DNA from 2 places in the Mangrovibacillus cuniculi genome. Region 2 is predicted to be linked to the other one. Evidence: a T-box and tRNA genes for the amino acid it is inferred to sense, from the RefSeq annotation. Region 2 holds a T-box; the other holds one or more tRNA genes.
What was found. A T-box is a leader RNA that pairs with one kind of tRNA and senses whether it is charged. The one in region 2 lies ahead of thrS (threonine--tRNA ligase), so its partner is inferred to be a tRNA-Thr.
Positions count from the first base shown of each region.

Region 1: it has a tRNA-Thr gene. The T-box ahead of thrS (threonine--tRNA ligase) is inferred to sense a tRNA for this amino acid. The anticodon was not compared.

Region 1 is NZ_CP049742.1:2,875,531-2,880,655, forward strand. It holds rRNA gene G8O30_RS14595 (16S ribosomal RNA) at 1-193, shown strand, start outside; rRNA gene G8O30_RS14600 (23S ribosomal RNA) at 400-3,331, shown strand; rRNA gene rrf (5S ribosomal RNA) at 3,482-3,598, shown strand; tRNA gene G8O30_RS14610 (tRNA-Asn) at 3,608-3,682, shown strand; tRNA gene G8O30_RS14615 (tRNA-Thr) at 3,685-3,757, shown strand; tRNA gene G8O30_RS14620 (tRNA-Glu) at 3,777-3,851, shown strand; tRNA gene G8O30_RS14625 (tRNA-Val) at 3,872-3,947, shown strand; tRNA gene G8O30_RS14630 (tRNA-Thr) at 3,956-4,031, shown strand; tRNA gene G8O30_RS14635 (tRNA-Tyr) at 4,039-4,123, shown strand; tRNA gene G8O30_RS14640 (tRNA-Gln) at 4,223-4,297, shown strand; tRNA gene G8O30_RS14645 (tRNA-Lys) at 4,304-4,376, shown strand; gene rocF (arginase) at 5,101-5,125, shown strand, end outside.
Region 2 is NZ_CP049742.1:1,842,324-1,847,448, forward strand. It holds gene thrS (threonine--tRNA ligase) at 1-1,407, opposite strand, end outside; T-box leader at 1,474-1,694, opposite strand; gene G8O30_RS09510 (putative sporulation protein YtxC) at 1,757-2,602, opposite strand; gene dnaI (primosomal protein DnaI) at 2,687-3,628, opposite strand; gene G8O30_RS09520 (replication initiation and membrane attachment family protein) at 3,641-5,041, opposite strand; gene nrdR (transcriptional regulator NrdR) at 5,109-5,125, opposite strand, start outside.

The DNA of each region.
Region 1 (5,125 bases), 1.0 Mb from region 2:
ATCGCGGATCAGCATGCCGCGGTGAATACGTTCCCGGGCCTTGTACACACCGCCCGTCACACCACGAGAGTTTGTAACACCCGAAGTCGGTGGGGTAACCTTTTGGAGCCAGCCGCCTAAGGTGGGACAGATGATTGGGGTGAAGTCGTAACAAGGTAGCCGTATCGGAAGGTGCGGCTGGATCACCTCCTTTCTAAGGATATATTACGGAACAGTACTTCTTCGGAAGTACTGACGTTCGGCACATACATTGGTTTGTTTAGTTTTGATGGTTCAATCCATCAAAACTTTTGTTCTTTGAAAACTAAATACTGTAAGACACCAAAGCAATTAAAACCGAGAATCGCCATCTTAAGATTTCTTTCCATTATGGTAAGAAAAAAATATAGCATTATTAACGGTTAAGTTAATAAGGGCGCACGGTGGATGCCTTGGCACTAGGAGCCGATGAAGGACGTCACTAACAACGATATGCTTCGGGGAGCTGTAAGTAAGCTTCGATCCGGAGATTTCCGAATGGGGAAACCCACTGTTCGTAATGGAACAGTATCCTTCTCTGAATACATAGGAGTTGGAAGGCAGACCCGGGGAACTGAAACATCTAAGTACCCGGAGGAAGAGAAAGCAAACGCGATTCCCTTAGTAGCGGCGAGCGAAACGGGAACAGCCCAAACCAAGAGGCTTGCCTCTTGGGGTTGTAGGACACTCTATACGGAGTTACAAAAGAACGAGGTAGATGAAGCGACCTGGAAAGGTCCGCAAGAGAAGGTAAAAGCCCTGTAGTCGAAATCTTGTTCTCTCCTGAGTGGATCCTGAGTACGGCGGAACACGTGAAATTCCGTCGGAATCCGGGAGGACCATCTCCCAAGGCTAAATACTCCCTAGTGACCGATAGTGAACCAGTACCGTGAGGGAAAGGTGAAAAGCACCCCGGAAGGGGAGTGAAATAGATCCTGAAACCGTGTGCCTACAAGTAGTTAGAGCCCGTTAATGGGTGATAGCGTGCCTTTTGTAGAATGAACCGGCGAGTTACGATTTCATGCAAGGTTAAGTTTTAGAAGACGGAGCCGCAGCGAAAGCGAGTCTGAATAGGGCGAATGAGTATGAGGTCGTAGACCCGAAACCAGGTGATCTACCCATGTCCAGGGTGAAGTTCAGGTAACACTGAATGGAGGCCCGAACCCACGCACGTTGAAAAGTGCGGGGATGAGGTGTGGGTAGCGGAGAAATTCCAATCGAACTTGGAGATAGCTGGTTCTCTCCGAAATAGCTTTAGGGCTAGCCTCACGTTGTAAGAGTCTTGGAGGTAGAGCACTGTTTGGACTAGGGGCCCCCATCGGGTTACCGAATTCAGACAAACTCCGAATGCCAATGACTTATCCGTGGGAGTCAGACTGCGAGTGATAAGATCCGTAGTCGAAAGGGAAACAGCCCAGACCACCAGCTAAGGTCCCAAAGTATACGTTAAGTGGAAAAGGATGTGGAGTTGCTTAGACAACCAGGATGTTGGCTTAGAAGCAGCCACCATTTAAAGAGTGCGTAATAGCTCACTGGTCGAGTGACTCTGCGCCGAAAATGTACCGGGGCTAAACGTATCACCGAAGCTGTGGATTCACACCGTTGGTGTGAGTGGTAGGAGAGCGTTCTAAGTGCGTCGAAGCTAGACCGGGAGGACTGGTGGAGCGCTTAGAAGTGAGAATGCCGGTATGAGTAGCGAAAGAAGGGTGAGAATCCCTTCCACCGAATGCCTAAGGTTTCCTGAGGAAGGCTCGTCCGCTCAGGGTTAGTCGGGACCTAAGCCGAGGCCGAATGGCGTAGGCGATGGACAACAGGTTGATATTCCTGTACCACCTCTCTTCCGTTTGAGCAATGGGGGGACGCAGGAGGATAGGGTATGCGCACTGCTGGATATGTGCGCTCAAGCAGTAAGACTGGTAACGAGGCAAATCCCGTTACCGTAAGGTCAAGCTGTGATGACGAGGGAATTATAGTACCGAAGTACCTGATTTCACACTGCCAAGAAAAGCCTCTAGCGAGGAAGAAGGTGCCCGTACCGCAAACCGACACAGGTAGGCGAGGAGAGAATCCTAAGGTGTGCGAGAGAACTCTCGTTAAGGAACTCGGCAAAATGACCCCGTAACTTCGGGAGAAGGGGTGCTCTGATAGGGTGAAAGCCCGAGAGAGCCGCAGTGAATAGGCCCAGGCGACTGTTTAGCAAAAACACAGGTCTCTGCGAAGCCGCAAGGCGAAGTATAGGGGCTGACGCCTGCCCGGTGCTGGAAGGTTAAGGAGAGGGGTTAGCTCACGCGAAGCTCTGAACCGAAGCCCCAGTAAACGGCGGCCGTAACTATAACGGTCCTAAGGTAGCGAAATTCCTTGTCGGGTAAGTTCCGACCCGCACGAAAGGCGTAACGATCTGGGCACTGTCTCAACGAGAGACTCGGTGAAATTATAGTACCTGTGAAGATGCAGGTTACCCGCGACAGGACGGAAAGACCCCGTGGAGCTTTACTGCAACCTGATATTGAATTTTGGTACAGCTTGTACAGGATAGGTAGGAGCCTTGGAAGCCGGAGCGGCAGCTTCGGTGGAGGCATTGGTGGGATACTACCCTGGCTGTATTGAACTTCTAACCCGCGCCCCTTATCGGGGTGGGAGACAGTGTCAGGTGGGCAGTTTGACTGGGGCGGTCGCCTCCTAAAAGGTAACGGAGGCGCCCAAAGGTTCCCTCAGAATGGTTGGAAATCATTCGTAGAGTGTAAAGGCACAAGGGAGCTTGACTGCGAGACCTACAAGTCGAGCAGGGACGAAAGTCGGGCTTAGTGATCCGGTGGTTCCGCATGGAAGGGCCATCGCTCAACGGATAAAAGCTACCCCGGGGATAACAGGCTTATCTCCCCCAAGAGTCCACATCGACGGGGAGGTTTGGCACCTCGATGTCGGCTCATCGCATCCTGGGGCTGTAGTCGGTCCCAAGGGTTGGGCTGTTCGCCCATTAAAGCGGTACGCGAGCTGGGTTCAGAACGTCGTGAGACAGTTCGGTCCCTATCCGTCGTGGGCGTAGGAAATTTGAGAGGAGCTGTCCTTAGTACGAGAGGACCGGGATGGACGCACCGCTGGTGTACCAGTTGTCTTGCCAAAGGCATCGCTGGGTAGCTATGTGCGGAAGGGATAAGTGCTGAAAGCATCTAAGCATGAAGCCCCCCTCAAGATGAGATTTCCCATTCGTAAGAAGTAAGATCCCTGAAAGATGATCAGGTAGATAGGTTCGAGGTGGAAGCATGGCGACATGTGGAGCTGACGAATACTAATCGATCGAGGACTTAACCAAGTCAAACTTGGTGATTCTCGGCAATACGCTTTGGTGGCGCGCAGTATTTAGTTTTGAAGGAATAAAGGTGAAAAAAACACTTGATTTTTTCTTCAAATATAGTAAAATAAATTTTGTCTTAAGAGACAAAAGAGATTTGAAGCAATAATGTCTGGTGGCGATAGCGAGAAGGTCACACCCGTTCCCATCCCGAACACGGCAGTTAAGCTTCTCAGCGCCAATGGTAGTTGGGGGATCTCCCCCTGTGAGAGTAGGACGTCGCCAGGCTTATATGATTCCGCAGTAGCTCAGTGGTAGAGCTATCGGCTGTTAACCGATCGGTCGCAGGTTCGAGTCCTGCCTGCGGAGCCATTGCTTCCATAGCTCAGCAGGTAGAGCACTTCCATGGTAAGGAAGAGGTCACCGGTTCGAGCCCGGTTGGAAGCTTATTTAATTTCACTTTACTGGCCCGTTGGTCAAGCGGTTAAGACACCGCCCTTTCACGGCGGTAACACGGGTTCGAATCCCGTACGGGTCACCATTTATACATATTAAAAATATGGAGGATTAGCTCAGCTGGGAGAGCACCTGCCTTACAAGCAGGGGGTCGGCGGTTCGATCCCGTCATCCTCCACCATATATTTTGCCGGTGTAGCTCAGTTGGTAGAGCAACTGACTTGTAATCAGTAGGTCGTGGGTTCGACTCCTATCGCCGGCACCATCCAAGTGGAGGGGTAGCGAAGTGGCTAAACGCGGCGGACTGTAAATCCGCTCCCTCAGGGTTCGGCGGTTCGAATCCGTCCCCCTCCACCACTTATTTACCTTTAATAGAGGTTTTTTTATTACTATTAATTCAGTAATTGGTTATGCATAGTATACTTTACTCTGGTTAAACTATTACTATCACATTATTGGGCTATAGCCAAGCGGTAAGGCAACGGACTTTGACTCCGTCATGCGTTGGTTCGAATCCAGCTAGCCCAGCCAATTTTAGAGCCATTAGCTCAGTTGGTAGAGCATCTGACTTTTAATCAGAGGGTCGAAGGTTCGAGTCCTTCATGGCTCATCACATAAAACTAGTCTACTTTTGTAGGCTAGTTTTTTTGTTACGTGATCAATAACAACTCATCGTTAGTCACGTGATGTGGTTGACTCTTAGATGAGTCTCCTTTATTTAATTAAAAATGATACTTTGTACAAAAGAGATACGTAATGGGATCTTAAATAGGTTTTCTTTTATGAAGATTACAGGTATGTGAGTTGAAAGGTGTTGTTCTATACTCATCTGGTGCGAGGAAATCCGCCGTGAGAAGAGAATAGGAGCGCTCTATACTCATCTGGCGCGAGGAAATCCGCCGTGAGAAGAGAATAGGAGCGCTCTATACTCATCTGGCTCGAGGAAATCCGCCGTGAGAAGAGAATAGAAGCTATCTATGCCCATCTGGCGCGAGAAAACCCTTAGCAAGAAAAGAATATGGCCCCTACAAGCACTCATGCACCAAGATAACAATGAGAGAAAGCATAAGAACATTTCACACTTCCCCTCAGTAATAAGTTTATGGACATAAAGAAATTTATTTTTAAAAGTGGCGCTAGAAGCAGACCCTACATATACCGAATGGACAAATTGGAGAATTGTCTCTCTATACTTCACCATACAAGCTAAGATTGATATAAAACGACTAAATATAAAATTATATATTCTGAATAGTTATGCAAAATTTTGTTGAGTTGAGTCATGTTCCTATTTACTCTTACAATAGAAGAAAGATAAAAAGGGGGAAACATTCATGAAATCAATCTCTTTAATAGGTG
Region 2 (5,125 bases):
GAATGCCGCTTCGCCTTCTGCTTCAAAGTAGTCAAGATCTAGCTCATCCATCGCTTCTTTGATCATCGATTGCGCGCGTTCCCACATCGCATCGTCATCAAAGTATTTCTCAGTATCTTCTGGATCACGGTAAGATAAACGGAAGGAGTAGTTTTCTAAACCGAAATCTTTGTACACTTCTTGAATTAAGCGAACCACACGTTGGAACTCTGCTTTGATTTGATCAGGACGAACGAAGATATGTGCATCATTTAACGTCATTCCACGTACACGCTGTAATCCAGCAAGTGCTCCAGACATTTCGTAACGGTGCATCATTCCCAATTCTGCGATACGGATTGGAAGTTCACGATAGCTGTGAATGTCATTTTTATAAATCATCATATGGTGTGGACAGTTCATTGGACGAAGTACTAAGTCTTCATTGTCCATTGACATTGCTGGGAACATTCCATCTTGATAGTGATCCCAGTGACCACTTGTTTTGTATAGCTCAACGCTACCTAGAACTGGAGTATAAACGTGGTCGTAACCAAGTTTTTCTTCTTTGTCTACAATGTAGCGCTCGATAACACGACGGATTTTTGCTCCTTTTGGTAACCAAAGCGGTAAACCTTGCCCTACTTTTTGAGAGTTTGTAAATAAGGAAAGTTCTTTTCCTAATTTACGGTGGTCACGCTCTTTCGCTTCTTCTAACAAACGAAGATGTTCTTTTAGATCATCTTTAGTGAAGTAAGCAGTTCCGTAAATACGTTGAAGCATTTTATTGTCACTGTTTCCACGCCAGTAAGCACCTGCAACGCTTAACAGTTTGAACTCTTTTAATTTGCCTGTTGATGGGACGTGTACACCGCGGCAAAGGTCAACGAATTCTCCTTGCTCGTAAAGTGTTACTGTTTCATCTGCTGGAATCGCTTCAAGCAATTCAATTTTGTACGGATCTCCCATTTCTTCAAAGCGTTTTGCCGCTTCATCACGAGATACTTCAATACGCTCAATAGAGATATTTTCAGAAATAATCTTCTTCATCTCTTTTTCAATCTTAGGGAAGTCTTCTGCAGAAATTACTTCTTCTACATCAACATCATAATAGAAGCCACTTTCAATTACAGGCCCTACTCCTAAGTTTACATTCCCATATAAACGTTTAAGTGCCTGTGCTAAAAGGTGAGCAGAACTGTGACGAAGAATTTCTAATGCATCTCCATGATCAGGTGTCACAATTTCAAATGCTCCGCCCTTTGATAAAGCAGTACGTAAATCAAATAACTCACCATCTACTTTACCAGCTAATGCTTTTTTCTTTAGTCCAGGGCTGATAGATCCAGCAACTTCTTCTGTTGTTGTCCCTACAGGAAACTCCTTTACCGCGCCGTCTGGAAATACTAATTGAATGTTTTCTGCCATTTTCGGTAGCCTCCTTCAGAATAATTGGGAATTTAACCCAATAAATAATAAAAAACCCGCCCCTATAAAAGGGACGAGTTTGAAATCGTGATTCCACCCTAGTTTTCAAACAGACTAAGCTGTTTGACTCCAGTTCAGATAACGGTCTGCAGCCGCTAGCGCCTACTATACATTTCGGGCTAGTGTTCAAAGGTGGTAACAGCATATGTCGTGTTAGGAAGCTTTCACCAAATGCTTCCCTCTCTAGAAACCGTACATCGCTATCATGTCCTCATCATTACATTGAGATTAGATAATGTTATGTAACGTATTATAGAGAGGTTGCCACTAAAATGCAATAGTCATTCACCTAAAAATTTGCTTTTGATATATCTAAACGAAAAGGAAAAGACTCCATAGCTAATACTTCTAATTTTTCCTCGAAAATAGCTAAACATGTTCGAATTATCGGCTGATTAGGTGAATCCGTGTAAAAATAGATTCTTTTAGGCGATAGGCTTAATAAAGGCGCAATTAATTGAGAATCAACATAGATAGGATGATGACTCATCAACCTTCTATCAATGTGTTTTTGTAAATCAGATTCTTTAAAATAATTACCTTTTGCGTCGTATAAAACAGGACTTCCCGTTAAGTGCACATGGACTGTCTCTTCCACAGAAGATTTATCGGCAACATACCTTCTAATCCAATCCAAATAATTTTGATATTCCTGCTCCATTTTATATTCGTCAATCGCTACTTCTACATATTGTGTAACCGAGTCTAAAAAAGGTCTACCTCTAAAGGAAAAGAAAGAATCAAGAGATAAAGCGCCCTCGTATGACCAAAGAAACGTAATAATCTCTTCTGGAATTTTTGGGAATTTCTTTTTAATAAAAGGGAGCAAATCTTCTCTTTCACCAGTCATTAATTCATCAGTTATAGAAAAAATTCTCTCTATTTCTAATTCATCTTTGTAAAGGAAAACATCTTTAATAATGTGAAGAACCCAATCCAAGCGTTTACGCTCATGGATAAACGAAGTTAACAAATCCGTTAATCCGTCCCAGCCAAGATCTCTATGTTGAAATGACAAAAGCATTTGTGTTTTAGCATATAACACGGATGAATCTAATTGGTAGGGAATGCTTTGAATTGAGAGCTTCGATTGAAACCATTCGACATCACGAACGTCTTTTAATAATAGATCCAAACGAATCCCTCCCTGTAGAATCAAGGTCAATCTACTTGATATATATGGGAAGCTTGGACCATTTAGACGTCTGAGTGAACAAAATTATTTACGAGAACGTAAATTTGGACCCGAGACTTGTACAGGTTCCGATAAATACTCTATACGCTCCATAATTCTTCTAGCTTTCATATCTTCTTTTTCTCCACGTTGAGAGTAGGTTAAATGATGTAAAAGCTCTTCAAAGTTAAAGTTAGAAGAGAACAACGTTGGAAGTTTTTCATTCATTCGGTACTGCAATATAGGACCTAAAATTTCATCGCGAATCCAACTGGACATCGATTCTGCTCCAATATCGTCTAACAGGAGAATTTCTGCTTCTTTTAGCGCATCCATTTTTACATCTACGGTCTTATCCGCTAATGATTGTTTCATTTCTCGGAAAAATTCAGGTGCATAGACCATTAGGGATGATGCCTGTTTTCTTTCCGCAAGTTCATTTGCAATAGCTCCCAATAAATAGGATTTACCTACACCAAATTGACCAAATAGGTAAAGCCCTTTTACTGATTTACCTTTTTCGTATTGTGAAATAAAAGCTTCTGCCGCTTCAATTGCATCATATCGTCCTGCAAAATCCATTTTTAAATCAGCCATATTCGCTTGCACGATATCTTTTGGCATATGAAAACTTTGAATTAACTTTTCTAACTTCCTTGATTTGACTGCCTGTTCTTGTCGCGGACACGGTCGATAATCAAGCTCGATGGATTCATTTCGTATTTTAGCAGTAGGTGCATATCCTGGGAGTGTGTTAATACACTCTCCTAATGAAGGACATTTTTCGCACTTTTTTGACGCCTGACCGTACTCATAAAGCTTAGACATTTGTTGATTCACCATGGTCATCGTCACATTGCCTTGGTTTTCCTCTAGAAATTTTCTTACATCTTCGTTCTCGAATAATTCTTCTTTCATTGCCTGAAGACGTTTTTGAAAACGATCTTCTGTCATCATCTTTTGTAGGGAACGTTGAATTGGCTCCATTTGGACACCTCCTTATTTCTTATATTTCTTCAATCTTTCTTCTAATTGTTTTTTACGTTCTAGTTCTTCATTTGAGATCACTGCATGTTCTGAAGGACTCGTTTTTTGTTCGTTATACTCTTTTAACCACTCTGGAAGTTTTTCTTCTCTTATAGGGGCTTTGGACCTTCTAGGTTGCTTCATAGTAGTGTCTTTCTTCTGTGTTGCCCATTCTTGGTATTTCTTTTGTTCCTCTCTCGCCAAATTCATCGCTTCTGGAACTGTTTTTATTTGTTTTCTAGCCCAGTGAGAGGCAATTTTAATTAAAAAGTTGCGGTTTAATTTCATATTCGTTCGATATAAAACAAATTCAATTAGTGTATTCATTACTCCAGGTTCTAGTTTTTGTGAGTCCATCACTTCTGCAATCAAGGATAAATCTTCTGGAGTTGGAGTTCCTCCTCCTGCATGAGCTTGTAATAATTCTCTAGGAGAAACAGTTTCTAAATATTGAATATGCTTTTCTTCAGGTGTCATTGGTTCTTTCTCGACTGTACGATTAGTAGGCTTTTGAACTTTTTCAACCATGGATGGTTCTGATTTTTTATGATTAAATCGATACCATTCTTTCACGTTTCTAGATAAAATCTCTAAGTCAATGGCCCCTTCTTCTGTAACACTGTGTAAAATTTCATCTTTCATGGATAAAGTATCTATTCCATATAAAAAGCCAAGCTTCTGCACATGCGCTAATACTTGAGATGTAATTGCTTTATCCGAAAGTAAGTTACCTTTTAGGCCTGATCGTAACAAATCTAGATCTATATGCTGGTCCGTCAACTGAACCGATCCTTTTTGTGCTTCTGTTACAAATCTTTGCTCTTTTTCCAAAGAAGATACTTGTTGAAAGACAGGGTCTAATATCGTCCTGGAAACATCAATGGAAAACACATCGTCATACGATCTTGTAACCTCTTGCCAATCTTTTCTCATTGGAGCTTGGTCCGTAAGTAGAGATTTTAACGTTTGGAATCTACTTTGTCCTACTTTCCGATATAACGGTACGCTCAATATTGGTTCTTCAAAAAAATCCTTAGCTTGTAAAGGGGCATGAAGATGATAGAGAAAATGTCTTTTTTGATCTTCTTTTTTCTCAAATACTTTCACAAGTCCCGTCGCTTCTAACCGGTTTCTTGCCAATATTAATTCACTTAACGGGACTTGCAGAATATCTAATAAGGAATAATGCATCGTTGGTTCACTACGCAATCGATTCATTGAAGGTTCATACGAAAGGTGATGAAATAACGCTGCACTAAGTGAACCAATTAGAGGTTGATATAATAACGTAAGCAATCGATAGTGTTCTGGTTGTAGAAAACCGGATAGATATACTTCATATGTATCAGAAGGCTGAATGTCTTTCCAAATCATGTCCTGCTCTCTCCTTCAAAGGAACGAGAAGAGCCAAGACGTCTCTTAAGGTGTCTTAGCTCTACTGTTAGTCCTTTTTCATTA